Regions from separate parts of the Hymenobacter sp. J193 genome, predicted to be linked through region 1. Evidence: riboswitches for the same ligand, from Rfam matches in the RefSeq annotation. Region 1 holds a riboswitch; each other region holds the start of a gene.

The links. Region 1 has a riboswitch for S-adenosylmethionine ahead of LRS06_RS18095 (amino acid permease). Riboswitches for the same ligand answer to the same signal wherever they lie in the genome.
Region 2: another riboswitch for S-adenosylmethionine. It lies ahead of metH (methionine synthase); the one in region 1 lies ahead of LRS06_RS18095 (amino acid permease).
Region 3: another riboswitch for S-adenosylmethionine. It lies ahead of LRS06_RS02185 (PLP-dependent aspartate aminotransferase family protein); the one in region 1 lies ahead of LRS06_RS18095 (amino acid permease).
Region 4: another riboswitch for S-adenosylmethionine. It lies ahead of LRS06_RS12295 (O-acetylhomoserine aminocarboxypropyltransferase/cysteine synthase family protein); the one in region 1 lies ahead of LRS06_RS18095 (amino acid permease).

The regions. Positions count from the first base shown of each region.
Region 1 is NZ_JAJONE010000001.1:4,135,209-4,139,692, forward strand. Features, by position in the region: gene LRS06_RS18090 (DUF4890 domain-containing protein) at 81-542, opposite strand; SAM riboswitch class I at 855-947, shown strand; gene LRS06_RS18095 (amino acid permease) at 1,239-2,696, shown strand; gene LRS06_RS18100 (CPBP family intramembrane glutamic endopeptidase) at 2,820-3,707, shown strand; gene LRS06_RS18105 (hypothetical protein) at 3,741-4,256, shown strand; gene LRS06_RS25460 (TSUP family transporter) at 4,330-4,484, opposite strand, start outside.
Region 2 is NZ_JAJONE010000001.1:1,493,581-1,498,064, reverse strand. Features, by position in the region: gene metH (methionine synthase) at 1-2,103, opposite strand, end outside; SAM riboswitch class I at 2,176-2,289, opposite strand; gene LRS06_RS06465 (hypothetical protein) at 2,388-2,513, opposite strand; gene LRS06_RS06460 (PA14 domain-containing protein) at 2,668-3,771, shown strand; gene LRS06_RS06455 (pitrilysin family protein) at 3,843-4,484, opposite strand, start outside.
Region 3 is NZ_JAJONE010000001.1:491,771-496,254, reverse strand. Features, by position in the region: gene LRS06_RS02195 (NCS1 family nucleobase:cation symporter-1) at 1-30, shown strand, start outside; gene LRS06_RS02190 (homoserine dehydrogenase) at 170-1,453, opposite strand; gene LRS06_RS02185 (PLP-dependent aspartate aminotransferase family protein) at 1,613-2,815, opposite strand; SAM riboswitch class I at 2,956-3,070, opposite strand; gene LRS06_RS02180 (leucine-rich repeat-containing protein kinase family protein) at 3,296-4,484, shown strand, end outside.
Region 4 is NZ_JAJONE010000001.1:2,812,698-2,817,181, reverse strand. Features, by position in the region: gene LRS06_RS12310 (erythromycin esterase family protein) at 1-130, opposite strand, end outside; gene LRS06_RS12305 (hypothetical protein) at 323-739, opposite strand; gene LRS06_RS12300 (LysM peptidoglycan-binding domain-containing protein) at 970-1,260, shown strand; SAM riboswitch class I at 1,623-1,736, shown strand; gene LRS06_RS12295 (O-acetylhomoserine aminocarboxypropyltransferase/cysteine synthase family protein) at 2,116-3,498, shown strand; gene metX (homoserine O-acetyltransferase) at 3,726-4,484, shown strand, end outside.

The sequences.
Region 1 (4,484 bases):
GCTCGGAATGGCATGCCTAAAGAAAATAGAAAAGGCCCCGGCGTTTCCGTCGGGGCCTTTTCTATGCGTGAATCAGCGGCTTAGCTTTTGCCTTGCTGGGGGGCCGCCATGCTCTGGCGGTGGGCTTTGCGCTTCTGCATCCGTTCGGCCTGCAGCTGGGTGTATTTAGCGTACTGCTCGGCGCTCAGGATTTGCTTGAGCTGGGCTTCGTAGCGCTGCTTGCCGGCTTTCATAGCGGCATGATGCTGCTTTTTATCGGCGGGGGCAGCAGTGGTGCCGGCCTGGGCTTTGTGGGCCTGCATTTCCTGGATACGGGCTAGGTGCAGCTGACGTACCTGAGTTGTCTGGGCGGCTGTGAGGCTCAGCTTTTCTGCCATTTTCTTGGCGGCTTTGTCGGCGCGCTGTTCGGGCGTGAGGTTGGCTTTCTGCCCTTTGTGGCCGTGGTGCATTTTCGGCTTGCCGGCCGGAGCGGTAGTGGTCTGGGCCGAAGCAGCGCCAGCGGAAAACGAGAAGGCGAGCAGAACTACAAGAAGCTTTTTCATGACGAAGGAAGAAGTGAATTTGTGCAACTGGTGAAGTGAAGTCCGCGTCCGGCTGAAACAGAAAAACCGGCTTCATTGGGGTGGTTTGCAACTCCGGTGCCAGTTTCTTCCAGATCAAGCCAAAACGCCTTCTGAAAAAATTTAAAATTTCGACTTAAACTTTCACAACTGAATCCTGTCGTTTGAATTAGGGTGCTGTTCGTTAGGGAGTTAACCTATTTGGGGTGGTGTATCGGGTAGAAAGCGGGGTTTGCGGGCCCCGGAATACGGGGCTACCTTTGCGGCATCAATTCTTTCTAGCCTGAAGGATTGTTTTTATACAGAGGTGCCGAGAGACAGGCTCGACGACGCGCCGGCAACCACCCGCACCCCGCGGAACGGTGCCAACTCCTGACCATATAAAAACAAGTTGCCGTGGACTTTCTGCCTCGCCTTACTGCTCGCCCTGTTGTTCCTGCTGCCTCCTTGTGCCCGTATGTGGCCGCTGAGGCGTGTTGTAGCAAGCAGTGTTGTTGCTGAGCTGAGTTGCCTGCGGGCCTGAGTTGGCCGTTTTCGGCTCCCTTCCTCTGTTTTTTATTCTGCGCAAACGTCGCCGGTCTACGCTGACCGGCCAGCCTGTCTTTCTGCCGTCAGGAATCAGGTTGCGCTGTTTTCTTCACTTACCCGGGAAGCTGCGGCTTCTCGCCACCCCTGTTTATGCTTAAAAAGTCCCTGGAAATGCTGCGGCTGGAGGCCGCCGAAACCGGTGCGGGCACCCTGAAACGCACCCTGAACGGCTTCAACCTTATTGCCATCGGCATTGGCGTCATCATCGGGGCCGGTTTGTTCTCGCTCACCGGCATTGCCGCGGCCAACAACGCCGGCCCGGCCGTCACGCTTTCCTTCGTGGTGGCGGCCGTGGGCTGCGCCTTTTCGGCCCTGTGCTATGCTGAGTTTGCCGCCATGGTGCCGGTAGCCGGCTCGGCCTACACCTACGCCTACGCCACCATGGGCGAGCTGTTCGCCTGGATTATCGGCTGGGACCTAGTGCTGGAGTACTCGGTGGGCGCCGCTACGGTGGCTATTAGCTGGTCGCAGTACCTGCTCAAGTTTCTGAGCAAATACGGCATCCACCTACCCCCGCAGCTGGTGATGTCGCCGTTTGAAACGGCCGCGCTGGCCGATGGCAGCACCGTGCACGGCTTCGTGAACGTGCCCGCCATGCTCATCGTGCTGGCCATTACGCTTATCATCATCCGCGGCACCTCGGGCTCGGCCTGGTTTAATGCACTGGTAGTTACCTTAAAGGTAGCTGTGGTGCTGGTGTTCATTGCCTTAGGCTGGCAGTACATCGATCCGGCCAACTACCAACCCTACATCCCGCAGAATACCGGGGTGTTCGGGGAGTTTGGCTGGAGCGGCATTCTGCGCGGGGCGGGCGTGGTGTTCTTCGTGTTCATCGGCTTCGATATTGTGGCTACCATGGCCCAGGAAACCAAGAACCCGCAGCGCAATATGCCTATTGGCATCATCGGCTCCCTGCTGATCTGCACTGTGCTGTTCGTGCTCTTCGGCCACGTGATGACGGGTCTGGCCAACTACACCGAGTTCAAGAACAGCGCCGCGCCGGTGGCCATTGCCATCGAAAAAACGCCCTACGCCTGGCTTTCTTCGGCCGTTATTCTGGCCATCATCATCGGCTATACTTCCGTTATTCTGGTGGATTTGCTGGGTCAGAGCCGGGTGTTTTTCTCCATGGCCAAGGATGGCCTGCTGCCTCCGGTTTTCGCCCGCATCCACGAGCGGTTCCGCACGCCCCTGCAGTCGAACCTGCTGTTGGGCCTGTTCATTGCCTTGTTTGCCGGCTTCGTGCCGATTTCAGTGGTCGGCGAGATGACGAGCATTGGTACGCTGCTGGCCTTCGTGATGGTGTGCGCGGGCGTGCTCATCATGCGCAAAAAAGAACCCGACGCGCCGCGCGGATTCCGCACCCCACTGGTGCCGCTGGTGCCCATTCTCGGCATCGTTACCTGCCTGGTGATGATGGTATCCTTGCCCTGGGAAACGTGGCTCCGTCTGGCCGTGTGGCTGGCTATCGGGCTGGCTATCTACTTCGGCTACGGCCGCAAGCACAGCAAGCTGGGCCAGGAGCGGACCGCGCAACGAGCAGCGTAAACATGCGCTGAGGAAGATGGGTTTCCGGCAGCAGACCTGAGCTGTTGCACTAGCCGGGTTGTAGTGAAAGACTATAAGTAGCTTTACTCCTGATCTGTCTTCCCTTATCAGCCTATTTCACGCATGGAACCAAGTGTGCCCGAGACGTCATCGATAATCCACAAGCCATCAGCTTATCCGACAATCAAGGAAAGCTGGGCCTTTCTGGGGTGGTATCTGCTGGTGATGCTGGTGGTAGGCGTGCCGGTGTTCCTGCTGTGCGAAAAAGCTCTGAACTTTTCCCGCCCGGCCACGCTGGTTATCGTCACGATCAGCAGCAACCTGGCCTTGCTGGGGGTGTTGCGTCGGCGGGCTGGCAGCCGCTGGGTACCCGTCCGCCCCCTTGGTAAAGAGCAGGCCTGGCTATATGCGGCGCTACCCATAGTGGTGCTGGCAATGGTAACGGTGCTTTCCCTGCTGGATTTGCTGCATCTGCCCAACTGGGCCGACGCTTCTTTTAAAGAGCTGGCCAAAACGCCCGTGCTGGCTTTCGGGGTACTGTGTGTGGCGGCGCCGGTGTTGGAAGAATTGCTGTTCCGGGGTGTGCTGCTGGCGGGACTGTTGCGCAATTACCCGCAGCGGCCATGGGTGGCCATTGGTCAATCGGCGCTGCTGTTTGGTCTGATCCACGCTAACCCGGCGCAGATGGTAGGAGCCGGGCTGATTGGCCTGCTGCTGGGGTGGCTCTACTACCGCACCCAATCCTTGTGGCTTTGCATGGCCACGCACGCCCTAAACAATCTGCTGGCTTTTCTGGGTCTGGTAGTTGGTGGCCAGGAACTAGAGAAAAAGTCGGCCGTGGAAGCATTTGGCTCCTGGGGAGCATACCTCGGAGCAGTGGCAGTAAGTGCGCTGGTGCTGTACTGGCTGTTGCGGCGGGTGCAGCAGACCACCCAGCCGCCGGCGTACCCGGCTCCTGGTTTTGCTCAGGTGGAACTCCCGCTACCAGAAGCCGTCATAGCGGCGCAGTAAAAAGCAATTTCCCACCCGATATTTTCCGACTTCATGCGGCAGTTTATGTTTTTGCTGGCTATCTGTAGCCTGCTGGGCGCCTGCACCCGCACCTACCACAATGTGGTGCCCGGCGTGGGCACCGTGGCTACCCGCGAAGCGTATCCGCAGGCGGAGCCCGTGCGTACCAAAAAGTCTGTGCAGCTGCCCCCGGCTCTGCGGACCAGCCTCGAAGACTACCGCCGCCGCAACGGCTACTGGCCCCAGACTACGCGCACCCTGGAAATAGAATCGGAAGCCGGCCGCCGGGCCCTGTGGCAGATGCAGCGGCAAGGCTATTCCCTCACCGAAATCCTGGTGCCGCACCCCGATACGCTTATCCTGGAATTTGCCTTCAACACCGAAACCCGTTGGCGCACAGACCGCGACAACCCTGGTATTCCGCTGGGCCGGGAGCTGCGCGGGCGGTTTGTGTTTGTGGCCGCCGCTGATGGACAGGTGCAGGTATGGAAAACGTTCGACAACACCTGGCGACCCGGCCGGCGCGAGTTGCTGGGCCAGCGGCCCTAAGCCAGCAGTAGTCAAAAGAAAAGCCCTGTAGCTCATACTACGGGGCTTTTTTACTATTCCGCACCTACCGGAGCTACATAAACAGCTTGCGCAACGACCACATACTCCACACTATCACCATCAAACCCACGCCCACGAACATCCAGCGTGTGGGAATGCGGCCGGCCAGGCGGGCAGCGAAGGGCGCAGCAGCAACCCCACCCACAATCAGCCCCAGGATAATCTGCC
Region 2 (4,484 bases), 2.6 Mb from region 1:
TACGTTCATGCCGGCCATCAGCGGACCTTCAATCACTTCGAGCGGCCTGCCCACCTGCTGGCGCACTTCCTCGGTATCCTGGTCGATGAACTCCGTGATACCTTTCACGAGGGCGTGTTGCAGGCGCTCTTTTACTGGCAAGCTGCGCCAGGCATCGGCTACTACCTCCACCTTGTCCTTCTGTTTCACCGTGTCGGCAAAGTCTACGAGGCGCTCGGTGGCGTCGGGGCGGCGGTTCAGCAGCACGTCTTCCACCAGTTCCAGCAGGTCCTTGGGCACTTCGTCGTACACGGCCAGTTGGCTGGGGTTCACGATGCCCATGTCGAGGCCCGCCTGGATAGCGTGGTAGAGGAAGGAGGAGTGCATGGCCTCGCGCACTACATCATTGCCGCGGTATGAGAAGCTGATGTTGCTGACGCCGCCGCTGGTGAGGGCACCGGGCAGGTTTTGTTTGATCCAGCGGACGGCCTCGATGAAGTCCAGCGCGTAGTTGCGGTGCTCCTCCATGCCGGTGCCCACCGTCAGGATGTTGGGGTCGAAGATGATGTCTTCGGCCGGGAAACCCACTTCGTTCACCAGGATGTCGTAGCTGCGCTGGCAGATTTCGATGCGCTTCTCATAGTTGTCGGCCTGGCCGTTCTCATCGAAGGCCATGACCACCACGGCGGCGCCGTACTGGCGCACGGTGCGGGCGCGCTCCTTGAAGGTTTCTTCGCCTTCCTTAAGGGAAATGGAGTTGACGATGCTCTTGCCCTGCACGCATTTCAGGCCGGCTTCCAGCACGCTCCACTTCGAGGAATCAATCATAATCGGTACCCGCGAAATATCGGGCTCCGAGGCAATGAGGTTCAGGAACGTGGTCATGGCCTGCTCCGAGTCGAGCATGCCTTCGTCCATGTTCACATCAATGACCTGGGCACCCCCTTCCACCTGGTCGCGGGCTACTTGCAGGGCAGCTTCGTAGTTGCCGGTCCGGATAAGGCGGGCAAAAGCGCGGGAGCCGGTTACGTTGCACCGCTCACCCACGTTCACGAACAGGCTTTCAGGGTAGATACCGAAGGGCTCCAAGCCACTCAGGCGGGTAGCTTTCGGTAGCTCCGGCAGCTTACGCGGCTCGTACTTCCCGGCCAGGCGGGCCAGCTCGCCAATGTGCTGGGGCGTGGTGCCACAACAGCCGCCTACCACCGTCACGAGGCCTTCCTTAAGGTAATTTTCTACTACCCCCGCAAATTCCTGCGCCGACTCATCGTAGCCACCAAAGGCATTCGGCAAGCCGGCGTTGGGGTAAGCGGAAATGTGCACATCCGCAATGCGGCTCAGCTCCTTGATATACACCTGCAGCTGATCGGCCCCGAGGGCACAGTTCAGGCCCACGCTTAGCAGCGGCAGGTGGCGAATCGAGTTCCAGAAGGCCTCCACCGTCTGCCCCGAAAGGGTGCGGCCGGAGGCGTCGGTAATCGTGCCCGAAATCATGACGGGCACCACGCGGCCGCCTTCATCGAAGAACTTCTGCACGGCATACAGGGCCGCTTTGGCATTGAGCGTATCGAAGATGGTTTCGATGAGCAGGGCGTCGGAGCCGCCGTCGATGAGGCCGCGCACCTGCTCGTGGTAGGCGGTGGCCAGCTCATCAAAGGTCACGGCCCGGAAGCCGGGGCGGTTCACGTCGGGGGAGAGCGAGGCGGTACGGTTGGTGGGCCCAATAGCGCCGGCCACGAAGCGGGGCTTGTCGGGGTTCCGGGCCGTAAACTCGTCGGCTACTTCCCTGGCAATGCGCGCCGACTCGTAGTTGAGCTCATACACGATATGCTCCAGCCCATAATCGGCCTGCGCAATGGTGGTGCCACTGAACGTGTTGGTTTCCACCATATCGGCCCCGGCTGCGAAGTAATCGGCATGGATGCCTTTGATGATGTCGGGGCGGGTTAGGCTGAGCAGGTCGTTGTTGCCGCGCAGGGGCTTCGGGTGGTCGGCAAAGCGGGTGCCGCGGAAGTCGTCCTCGGTCAGCGTATGGCGCTGAATCATGGTACCCATGGCGCCGTCCAGAATCAGGACGCGCTTGGCAAGAATATCGTGGAGCGGGGAGGCGGTGACGGTCGGCATATCGGCTCTTCTCAGAAAATCGGCAGCAAAAAGTGCCTATCCAGAAAGAGCCGCGTGGGGGCGCGAGTCCTGTACTTATCTTCTTCCAGCGCACCTAAATGCCCTGAAACGGGAGTTAGCACCTTGTTTTATTTCAGGTTGCTAAGACGTCGTCGGGCCCAATCCCTCGGTCTTTCTGGATAAGTAACAGAGGCGAAGATACGGCGGAACGAACTAAAAACAACAACCCCGGCCAGTGAGAAGGCCGGGGTTGTTTAAAGCAGAGAAGCTGCGTCTGACAAGAGCTAGTCTTTTTTGATGCAGTTTGGGACAGTTTTGCCGTCTTTCTGCTTGGTGCCAGCCTGCTCGTAGCCTTTCCAGCACGGATCCGTTTTTTTAGCCGAAGTAGAAGGAGTTTTCTTGGTAGCCATAGCTGCGGTGCGCGGAGTTGAATGAAAATTACCGCACACTCTACTTTACGACCAGGCAACGGTATTGGTTTGTCGGGCGGTCTATACGAACTACAACCGTAGGAGCGTTTCTTTGCCTGGGGCTGCCAACGTCACTATCTTATTCTTTCTTCCGATGAAGCACTTATTCACCTGGCTGATATTGTTGTTGAGCGCCGCGCCGCTACTGGCGCAAACATCCGCGCTACCCGTGGGCACGGGGCTGAAAGGCACGTATTACCGAGGGATGAACTTCGAGGAAAAAGTCTTTACCCGTACCGACCGTCAGATTGATTTCGACTGGGAACACATCCCGCCCAGGCCGGATATGCCCACGGAGGAGTTTTCGGTGCGGTGGCAGGGCTGGCTGCTGGCACCGGTCACGGGAGAGTATGAGTTTTCAACGGTGATGGACGACGGTTTCCGGTTCTGGCTGGGCGGGAAGCGGCTAATTGATGCCTGGCGCGACCAGGACCACCTCAATGCCACCGTGCGCATTAGGCTTCAGGCCGGCCGGTACTATCCGGTGCGCATCGAGTACTTTCAGAACGGAATAGAGAGTCGGGCGCTGCTGCAATGGCGGCGTACGGAGGAGCTGGGCGGCTTCGAAACAGTGAGCAGCAAGGTGCTGTTTACGGCTCTGCCCGGCTCAGCCCGCCCTATTCCGGTAGCGCAGCCCCGGCCGGTGCCCGTGGTAGCTGCCGCTCCTAAGCCAACGCCCGCGCCCGTGGCGGCCCCAACGACGCCCCGCCGCCGGCCCACGCCCGCTGCCCGGCCGGCCACCCGCCCCGCCGTAGCTGCCGTGCCCGCCGCCCGGCCAGCTCAGGCGGTTGTTTCGGCACCAACAGTGGCTCCGGCCGCAACGCCCGACTCATTGCCCAGCCTTGCCAATCTGGCGAAGGGCGCTGTGGTGGAGCTGAAAAACCTGTATTTCGAACAGGGCCGCGCCCGGTTGCTGCCCACCTCACAGCCCGAGCTGAACCGACTGGTGCGGCTGCTCCGGACGGAAGCAGCGGCCCGCTTCGAAATAGCCGGCCACACCGATAACGTGGGCGACGCAAACCTCAACCAGCAGCTTTCCGAGCAGCGGGCCCAGATTGTGCGCCGCTACCTCGTCCAGCACGGCGTAGACTCGCTGCGCCTCACGGCCGTCGGCTACGGCGGTACCCGGCCCGTAGCCGATAACGGTGACCCACGGCAGCGCCCCCGCAACCGGCGGGTGGAGCTGGTGGCGCGCTAATCAGCTTCCAGCTACTGCGTCCGCAAAGCCCTGGACGCTGTGCGCCTGCGGTTGCTTCTTGCCTCCTTGAGCTACTTCTTGGGGCCGGCCACGACTTCCAGCATCGTATCGGCCTGGAGATACTGCTGAGCCAGCTGCTGCAGCTCAGGGGCCGTTACGCGCTGGATTTGTTGCACGAAGTCGGTGTAGTAGCTGGCGGGCAGGCCCAGGAATACGATGCTCTTATACTTGTCGCACTGCTCAAACACGGTGCTCAGCTCATTGGCAAACTTGCCGGCCATGTAGTTTTTGACGGTTTGCAGCTCTTCAGCGGGAATAGCCTCGTCCTGCAGCAGCTGTAGCTCATGGCGAATTTCCTGAATGGCGGCCGCGGTACTGGCGGCGTTGACGTCGGTGCCAATGACGAAGCTGGTGGCATGCTCCCGGGGCGTAACGCTGGCGTAGATGCCGTAGGTGAAGCCCTTGTCTTCGCGGATGTTCTTCATCAGACGGGAGCCAAAATAGCCACCTAATACCTTTACCAGCACCTGCAGCCGATGCGTGTCGGAGTGGGCAGGGGAGGGCCACAGCCGGCCAATCCGGATGGAGGACTGGATACTCTCCGGCACCGTAACGTAGTCGGCCGCCAGGGGCAGGCCAGAACTGTCGGCCTGCGTGTGGGCTTCATTGACCGGGGCACTGGCGCTGCCGATGCTGCCTAAAGCGGCCTGAAC
Region 3 (4,484 bases), 3.6 Mb from region 1:
CCCCCACTGGCTGCCGCAGAGGTAGCTTGAGCAGAAAAACAGACAGTCATTCCGAGCGCAGCCGAGGAATCTCGCGTGCTGATGTTGTGGTGCTAGATGATTACTACACTAGCGAGATTCCTCGGCTGCGCTCGGAATGACGGATGGGAGTAGCATGTAACTGCCGCTCCTACAGCGGGCTCACCGCTTCATCGGTTGCCCATGCGGCCTGCACGATGGTATTGGTTTCCGGCGCAGGAGCTGTTGTCACGGCCCGCAGCGGCGCGGGCAGCCGCACGATGCTGATGCCGGGTAGCCGCAGCCACGCAGCCTGCGCCAGTTGCTCCAGTCCAATGGTGCCGGTGAGGTAGTAGCCTAACTCCTGGGAGTGAAAATACTCGTGAACGGTGCTGAAGTCGGCGCGGTCGGGGGCGTGGTCGGCCCCGAAGGTTACCAGTATGTCAGCTTCAGCGGCGGCGGGAGTGAGGGACAGGGCGCTTTGCTGGTGCAGCTTCTTGTACTCGTAGCGGTAGCCGTAGGTAAGGGCCGACAGGTCGCTGAGTACGGCCGAGGCAGTCGGCACAGCGCCGGCGCCTTTGCCCAGGAAAAACTGTCGGTCGGCGAAGTTGCTCTGGGTAATGAGGCCGTTGTATTCGTCCTGCACGCGCGCCAGCTCGTGCTCGGGGCGCACCAGCGTGGGTAGCACAGCCGCCGCTACCCCCCCGTTGGGCAGGCGGCGGGCTTCGGCTACCAGCTTCAACACCAGGCCTTTTTCGCGGGCGTAGCTGCTGGCCAGCTCACTGATGCCGGTTATGCCCACGGCTAGAATGTCCTCGGGCCGGGCTACCAGCCCGAACGCGTGGGCCAGCAGCAGCACCAGCTTGTTGCGGGCGTCGAGGCCTTCTACGTCGAGGGCGGGGTTGCTTTCCGCGAAGCCCAGCTCCTGGGCCTTACGCAGCGCCGCCGAGAAAGTCAGCGCGTCGCGGTGCATGGCCGTGAGGATATAGTTGGTGGAGCCGTTGATGATGCCTTCCACCGCTTCCAGCAGGTCGGTATCGTAGTACTCCTCCAGGTTGCGGATGACGGGCAGGGATGCACAGGCAGCGGCCTCGTAGAGCAGGGGCGTGTTGGTTTCGCGCTGCAAATCAATCAGTTCCTGCAGGTGCTCGGCCAGCATTTTCTTGTTGGCCGTTACCACGGCTTTGCCCCGGCGCAGCGCCCCCATCACGATGCGGTAGGCCTCGTCGGCGTCGTCAATCAGCTCCACAATGACGTTAAGCGTGGGGTCGTCCAGCACTTCGTCGCGGTCGAAGGTGAATAGCTCGGCGGGCAGGTTGCGGGCTTTGGTGCGGTCCTTCACCCCGATGCGGCCGATGCGGGCCCGCAGGCCGGGCGTGCGTTCCAGCACAGTGTGCAGGCCTTGGCCCACCACGCCGAATCCGAATAAGCCGATGCGGATGTCGTTACGATTCATAGTACTTGTGCAAATCAAAAGGGCGTCACACTACTGTTAACCATCATGCTGAGCGCAGATGAAGCATCTCTACCTCTGGCTAACCAATTGACATTGCAACGAAGCGGTAGAGATGCTTCGGCTGCGCTCAGCATGATGGTTTACTATCTTTTTCAGCCCCTACGCCAGCTGGGCTTCGGCTTCGCGTACGGCTTCTTTCAGGGCTACTTTGCCTTCGCTCAGGCGGTCGAGTGCCTGGGCCAGGTCGGCAATCAGGTCTTCGGCATCTTCCAGGCCCACGCTCAGGCGAATCAGGCTGTCGGCCACACCGGCGGCCTGGCGCTGGGCCACGGGCGTGGATTTGTGCGTCATGGTGGCGGGGTGGCAGAGCAGGCTCTTGGCGCCGCCCAGGCTTTCGGCCAGGTGGAAGTACTTGGTGCTGGTGACTACCTGCGTGGCGGCTTCCTGGGTGTCTTCTTCGAGCACGAGGGCAATAATGCCGCCGAAACCGCCGGGCTGCTGCTTTTTGGCTACCGCGTGGTTGGGGTGCTCTTCCAGGCCCGGGTAGTACACGGCGCGCACTTCGGGGCGCGTTTGGAGGAATTGGGCCACTTTCAGGGCCGTGCTACAGTGCCGCTCAATGCGCAGAGGCAGCGTTTCCAGCCCCCGAATCACGAGGAAGGAATCGAACGGCCCGAGGATACCGCCCGAAGCGTTCTGGATGAATTTTAGCTGCAGCCCCAGCTCCTCGGTGGCCGCTACCACGACGCCGGCAATGAGGTCGGAGTGGCCGCCCAAGTACTTGGTGGCGCTGTGCACCACGATATCGGCCCCCAACTTGATGGGCTGCTGGAGCACGGGCGAGGCGAAGGTGTTGTCCACGCACAGCCAGGCGCCGTGGGCATGGGCTATGTCGGCAATGGCGGCAATGTCCGACACTTTCAGGGTAGGGTTGGAGGGCGACTCCAGCCACACCAGCTTGGTTTTTGCGGTAATGGCGGCAGCTACCTTGGCCGGATCAGTGGTGTCGCAGTACACGATATCGATGCCGAAGCGGCGGTACACGTGCTCGAACAGGCGGAAAGCCCCGCCGTACAGGTCGTCGATGGCCACGATCTGGTCGCCAGCCGAGAGCAGCTTCACCACCGCATCGATGGCGGCCAGACCCGAGGCGAAGGCGTAGCCGGAGTGGCCGTATTCGAGGGTGGCCAGGATGTTTTCGAGGGCGCGGCGGGTAGGGTTGCCGGTGCGGGCGTAGTCGTAGCCCTTGTTTACCCCGGGGGCCTCCTGTACGAAGGTCGAGGTCTGGTAAATCGGAACGGAGATGGCGCCGGTGAGCTCATCTACGGGAATGGACTGGAGGAGGCGAGTGGCAGATTGCATGGGTTTGGCCGTTTTGTGGTTAGACGAAAACGCACCTTGTTGCCCAGACACTTATGCAAGATTTCTTACCGAAAGAGCATAAAAAAAGCCCTCCCGACAAGTCAGAAGAGCAAGACCGCTGCAGACGGTAGGCATCTTTTAACTTATCTTCTTCCGCGCCGACCGAAGCCGACTCAGAACAGGATTTAGCACCTGGTATTTCTACTGGTTGCTAAGGCATCACAGGGCCTGTCCCTCCGCCTTTCTTGATAAGTGCTCCGTGGCATGGAGCGCAGGGCAAATGTACAACCAGAATTTATTCGTGCAAATAATTTTGAAAATATTTTGGAGCAGGTGGTAAGGTCATGCAGAGCGCAGCGAAGTATCTCACGTGCAATGGTAATTTGATTACTGATGCAACGTCAGCATGCGAGATGTTTCGCTCTGCTTAACGGCTGATAACCGCAAAGGCAACGGCCGCAAACCACGACCTTTGCCCGTATGCACACGTTGGAGCAATTGCGCCGCGGCGACTTGGTCGGCGCTACCCGCCTTGATCTATCGGAAAGCCTCATGGAGTTTCCCCGCGAAATATTCGAGCTGGCCGATACGCTGGAAATCCTCAACCTCTCCGGCAACGCGCTGGCGGAGCTGCCCGCCGACTTGAGCCGCCTGCGCCGGCTGCGTATCCTTTTCTGCTCCGACAACCAGTTTACCGAGGTGCCCGAGGCACTAGGGAAGTGTTCAGAGCTGCAGATGGTGGGGTTCAAAGCCAACCAGATCCGTACGCTGCCGGCCACCGCGTTGCCACCCAGGTTGCGCTGGCTTATCCTGACCGACAACCAACTCACCGCGCTACCGCCCGAAATCGGCCGGTGCCACGAGCTCCAGAAGCTGATGCTGGCCGGCAACCAGCTTACCCATCTGCCGCCCGAAATGGCGGCCTGCATCGCCTTGGAGCTGCTGCGCATCTCGGCCAACCACCTTGGGGAGCTGCCGACGTGGCTGCTCAGCTTGCCTCGCCTGAGCTGGCTGGCGTTTGCCGGCAACCCACTCAGTGAGTACATCGAAGCCGCCGCGCTGGCCGCGCATCCCATACCAGAAATCAGTTGGGAGAAACTGGCTATCCAGCAACAGCTGGGTGAGGGCGCTTCGGGGGTGATTTACCGGGCGGAGTGGCAGGATCCTGCAGCCCACGAACCGGTTGCCGTGAAGCTGTTCAAGGGCGCCGTGACCAGTGACGGGCTGCCGCATAGCGAAATGGTAGCCTGCATCAGTGCCGGGCGCCACCCCGGCCTGATTCCGGTGCTGGGCAAGCTCAGCCGCCACCCGGCCGCCGCTGAAGGGCTGGTGCTGGAGCTGCTGGACCCAGCTTACCGCGTGCTGGCCGGCCCGCCCAGCTTTTCCACCTGTACCCGCGACGTATATGCTCCCGGAAGTTTATTCAGCCTGGAGCAGGTGCTGCGCATAGCGCACGATGTAGCTTCGGCGGCGCGACACCTGCACGCTCAGGGCCTGCTGCACGGCGACCTGTACGCTCACAACACGCTGGTGAATGCAGCCGGCAAGGCACTGCTGAGCGACTTTGGGGCAGCCAGCTTTTTCGATAAACAGGATAATGCCCGGGCTGAGGCGTTGCAGCAGCTGGAGGTACGGGCCTTTGGCTGCCTGCTGGAAGAGCTGCTGACGC
Region 4 (4,484 bases), 1.3 Mb from region 1:
AGTTGATACTGCGGATAGCATGAACCGGCAACGTAGCGGTTGGGGCGGCAGATTGCGCCAGGCAAAACGTGCTGGCCGTAATCCACCCCAAAAAGGCCAGCATCCAGCGGCACGTAAATGTATTCAGCATATAAAGCGTAATGAATGAAGCACTCGTACTGCAAGCTACTGATGGCAGGTCACCGACCTTAGTATCCCGAGCTGATTTCGGCGAAAAAGGCTGCATTCCTTTGGAAGCAAACATCAAAAAAGCCCTTCTGCGCGGGGCAAAAGGGCTTCTTCGAGTTTTTCAGACTGCTTTTTTCGAACCTGGCAGCGAAGGTTATTCTTTTTCGAGACGGATTTCGGATCCATCTGTACCCTTAAACGTCAGTTTATCGTCCGTCATGGTTACTACGTCAACGGTCATAGACTGGCTGGCGCCATCCGGCATGAACGTGAGTTTGTTAGCCGTTTGGTCGAAGGTGTATTTACCAGCCATATTTCGGGTAGGGCTTGCCAAGCTAAACTGGCCATTGGCGTAAAACGTGTAACGTTCGTCTTCCTGGGCGTCGGTCTGGGCCACTTTATCGCCGGTGGAACTAAGCTCTTTATCGGTTTTCCAGACTTTGCTGTCGGTACCGTAGAGCATGTTTACGCCTTCAACTTTGCCTTCTTTGCTGCCGCAGGACGAGGCGAACAATGCGACCAGCACCAGCAGAGTGGCCAGGTAGCGAAATGGGTTGGTTTGATTTTTCATCGGAAAGAATAGGGAGTTGGTGAACGGAGAGAGTTCAGGGAGAGAAGGCAGCCAGCGCTATATAGTCGAGCCGCCAACTATGCGCCTCTTACGGCGGGCTGGTAAAAGATGTTCCCTTATGCTACCAACAAAAACCTATTGGGCAGGGCGGCGTATGAAAGCTCAACCCTACGGGCATCTGCCTGATAGTCGGCTACTTCTCCCTACACCTTTTAACGATTCGTACTGCCATGGGACTTTTTGATTTTCTTTCCGACAAAGGCGAAAAAAAGCCTGTTGCCCCCGCCGCCAACCCTGTTCCTGCTGCCAATACCGACTTCTTCGGTAATACCAACCAGGCTGCCACCACTGCTGGTGACTCCTATACTGTAGTAAGTGGCGACTCCCTTTCCAAGATTGCCAAGCACCACTACGGTGACGCTGCCAAGTGGCATCAGATCTACGACGCCAACAAAGCCACTATTGGCGCTAACCCCGACCATATTGAAGTAGGCCAGGTACTGACGCTGCCCAAGCTCTAGACAGCCCTGTTTCTCGATAATATCCTAAAAAAGCCACTCGTCCAAGGGTGGCTTTTTTGTTGTCGAATCAGCTTTCTGACTCCCGACTTATGATACTTTAGCGGTGAAAGAAGCTGAAAAAATATTCCTGGCCAACGGCTTACTTCATAAAAACCGATAGTTATTCCGCCTGCGTTTTTCGTCTCATTTTGCTTATAAACAGTAGGTTAATCAACATTTATACCTACTAATATGACCTACTAACATGGGCAGACAAACTCTGTAAAATATTTTCAATAGCTATTGCATATATCAAAATCATGGCTATACCTTTGCAACACCAACCCGGTACTCCCCCGCTCGCGGCGGGGTAGTTTTCATAGGATTTATACAGAAGCGGCGAGAGAACAGGCTCCGTGACCCGCTGGCAACCTTCGACCGCGCGAAAGGTGCCAATTCCTGCCCGACCAGCCTTCCGGCGGCGGGGCATATAACCTTCGAGTACCATGGAAAACTCCTTCGCTTTCGCCTCTACTAACCCTACCGCTCCGGCCGCATCTTTGCTCGCCGTTCAGCCGTGGGGTTTCCGCGTGGCTGCTCTTAGCCCGGTTGCGGAGCGAATGCGAATGCGCCCCTGTTGCGGCGCGTGTTGTTGCTGTTGCTAGCCATTTCGGCTCCAGCCTCCCTTTCCCCGCCTGCCCAGCTTTGTCCGGTGTTGCCGCTTTTCAACGCACCGGGCGGTATCGGCTAACCTGACCCGCTCATTTTCGGCGGCTTTTCGGGCCCGATACGGGCTCGGCTACGCTTCTTCGTAGCCGGTTTTCCTTTCCATTCGCCTTCGGTTTCTCTTCCAACTTCCTTTCCATCAGCCCCATTATGTCTACTCAGAACCTGCGCTTCGAAACCCTCCAACTCCACGCCGGCCAGCAGCCCGACCCCACTACCGGTGCCCGCGCCGTACCGCTGTACCAGACTACCAGCTACGTGTTCAAGAACGCGGAGCACGGCGCCAACCTGTTTGCCCTCAAGGAGTTCGGCAACATCTACACCCGCCTGATGAACCCTACCACCGACGTGTTCGAGCAGCGTGTGGCGGCGCTGGAAGGCGGGGTGGCAGCGCTGGCTGTTTCCTCGGGGCAGGCGGCTCAGTTCATTGCCCTCAACAACATTCTGCAGGCTGGCGACAACTTCGTTTCGACCTCGTTTCTGTACGGCGGCACCTACAACCAATTCAAAGTGGCCTTCAAGCGCCTGGGTATAGAGGTGCGCTTCGCCGACGGCGACAAGGCCGAAAGCTTTGAGGCCCTGATTGACGAAAACACCAAGGCCCTCTACCTCGAAACCATCGGTAACCCCGGCTTCAACGTGCCTGATTTCGAGGCTATTGCTGCCATTGCTGAGAAGCACGACCTGCCGCTTATCGTGGACAACACCTTCGGGGCGGGTGGCTACCTGTTCCGGCCCCTGGAGCACGGCGCCCACATCGTGGTGGAGTCGGCTACGAAGTGGATTGGCGGCCACGGCACCTCCATTGGCGGGGTGATTGTGGACGGCGGCAAGTATGATTTCGGCAACGGCAAGTACCCGCAGTTTACCGAGCCCTCGGAGGGCTACCATGGGCTGGTGTTCAACGACGTATTCGGCAAAAATGGGCCGTTTGGCAACATTGCCTTCATCATTCGGGCCCGGGTGGAAGGCCTGCGCGACTTCGGTCCTTCGCAGAGCCCGTTCAACTCCTGGCAGCTGCTGATCGGCCTGGAAACCCTGAGTTTGCGCGTGGAGCGCACCGTAGAAAACGCGCTGAAGCTGGCGGAGTGGCTGGAGCAGCACCCGCAGGTGGAGGCCGTGAACTACCCCGGCCTTAAGAGCAGCCCTTACCACGCGCTGGCCCAGAAATACCTCACGCGGGGCTTTGGCGGCGTGCTCACGTTCGCCATCAAAGGCTCCAAGGATACGGCCACGCAGTTTATCGACAACCTGAAGCTGGTAAGCCACCTGGCCAACGTGGGCGACGCTAAAACGCTCATCATCCAGCCCTCGGCCACCACGCACCAGCAGCTTTCCGAAGAGGAGCAGCAGGCCGCCGGCGTTACGCCCACACTGCTGCGTATTTCGGTGGGCATCGAGCATTTTGAGGACATCCGCGCCGATCTGCAGCAGGCCTTCGACGCGGTGCAGAACGCCGCCCCCATCGAAACCCAGGACGGCGACCTGCTGCCTGAGCCCGAAATCGAACACGCCGCTCCACTGGAAGTCTGATAACCGGAGAGGGGTTGAGAGCCCGGCCGTCCTGAGAGAGCGGCCGGGCGTCAACTTCCAGTGTACGCCGCAGGCAGATGACCGGAAGGCCCCGTGCCGCCCGGCTCATCTTGCCCTGGTCTGGGGCTGGATCAACTGTACGGCACCGAGTTTGGTGGATGGCCTTTTACCGCTTTGGTGCCTGCTGATTCAGCCCCTTCCCGGGGCTTTTTGTTTTTGACGCATCTATGACCGCTGAACCGCACTTATACCGCTTACCTGCTGCCCTTCCGCTGGAAAACGGGGCCGTACTACCGCACGCGCAGCTAGCCTACCACACCTACGGCACCCTCAATGCGGCCCGCGACAACGTGGTGTGGGTGTGCCACGCCCTCACGGCCAACTCCGATGTGCTGGCCTGGTGGCCCGGCCTGTTTGGCACGGGCTGCTACTTCAATCCCGAGGAGCATTTTATTGTGTGTGCCAATATCCTGGGTTCCTGCTACGGCTCTACCGGCCCGCTCAGCCCCCACCCTGACACGGAAACCCCGTGGTTTCAGGCGTTTCCGCTCCTCACCATCCGCGACCTGGTGGCGGCCCACGAGCAGCTACGCCGGCACCTGGGCATCGAGCGGATCCATACGCTGATCGGGGGCTCGATGGGCGGGCAGCAGGCGCTGGAATGGGCCGTACAGCAGCCCACGCTGTTCGAAAACCTGGTAGTGCTGGCCACCAACGCCCGGCACTCGCCCTGGGGTATTGCCTTCAATGAAGCGCAGCGTCTGGCCATCTTTGCCGACGATACCTACTACGCGGCCACGCCCGATGGCGGCGCGGCTGGTATGCGGGCAGCCCGGGCTACGGCCCTGCTCAGCTACCGCAGCTACGGCGCCTACCAGCAAACCCAGGCTGAGCCCACCGACGACCAGTTAACCGATTTCCGGGCCAGCGCCTACCAGCAATACCAGGGCGACAAGCTGGTGGCTCGCTTTAACGCGTACACGTAC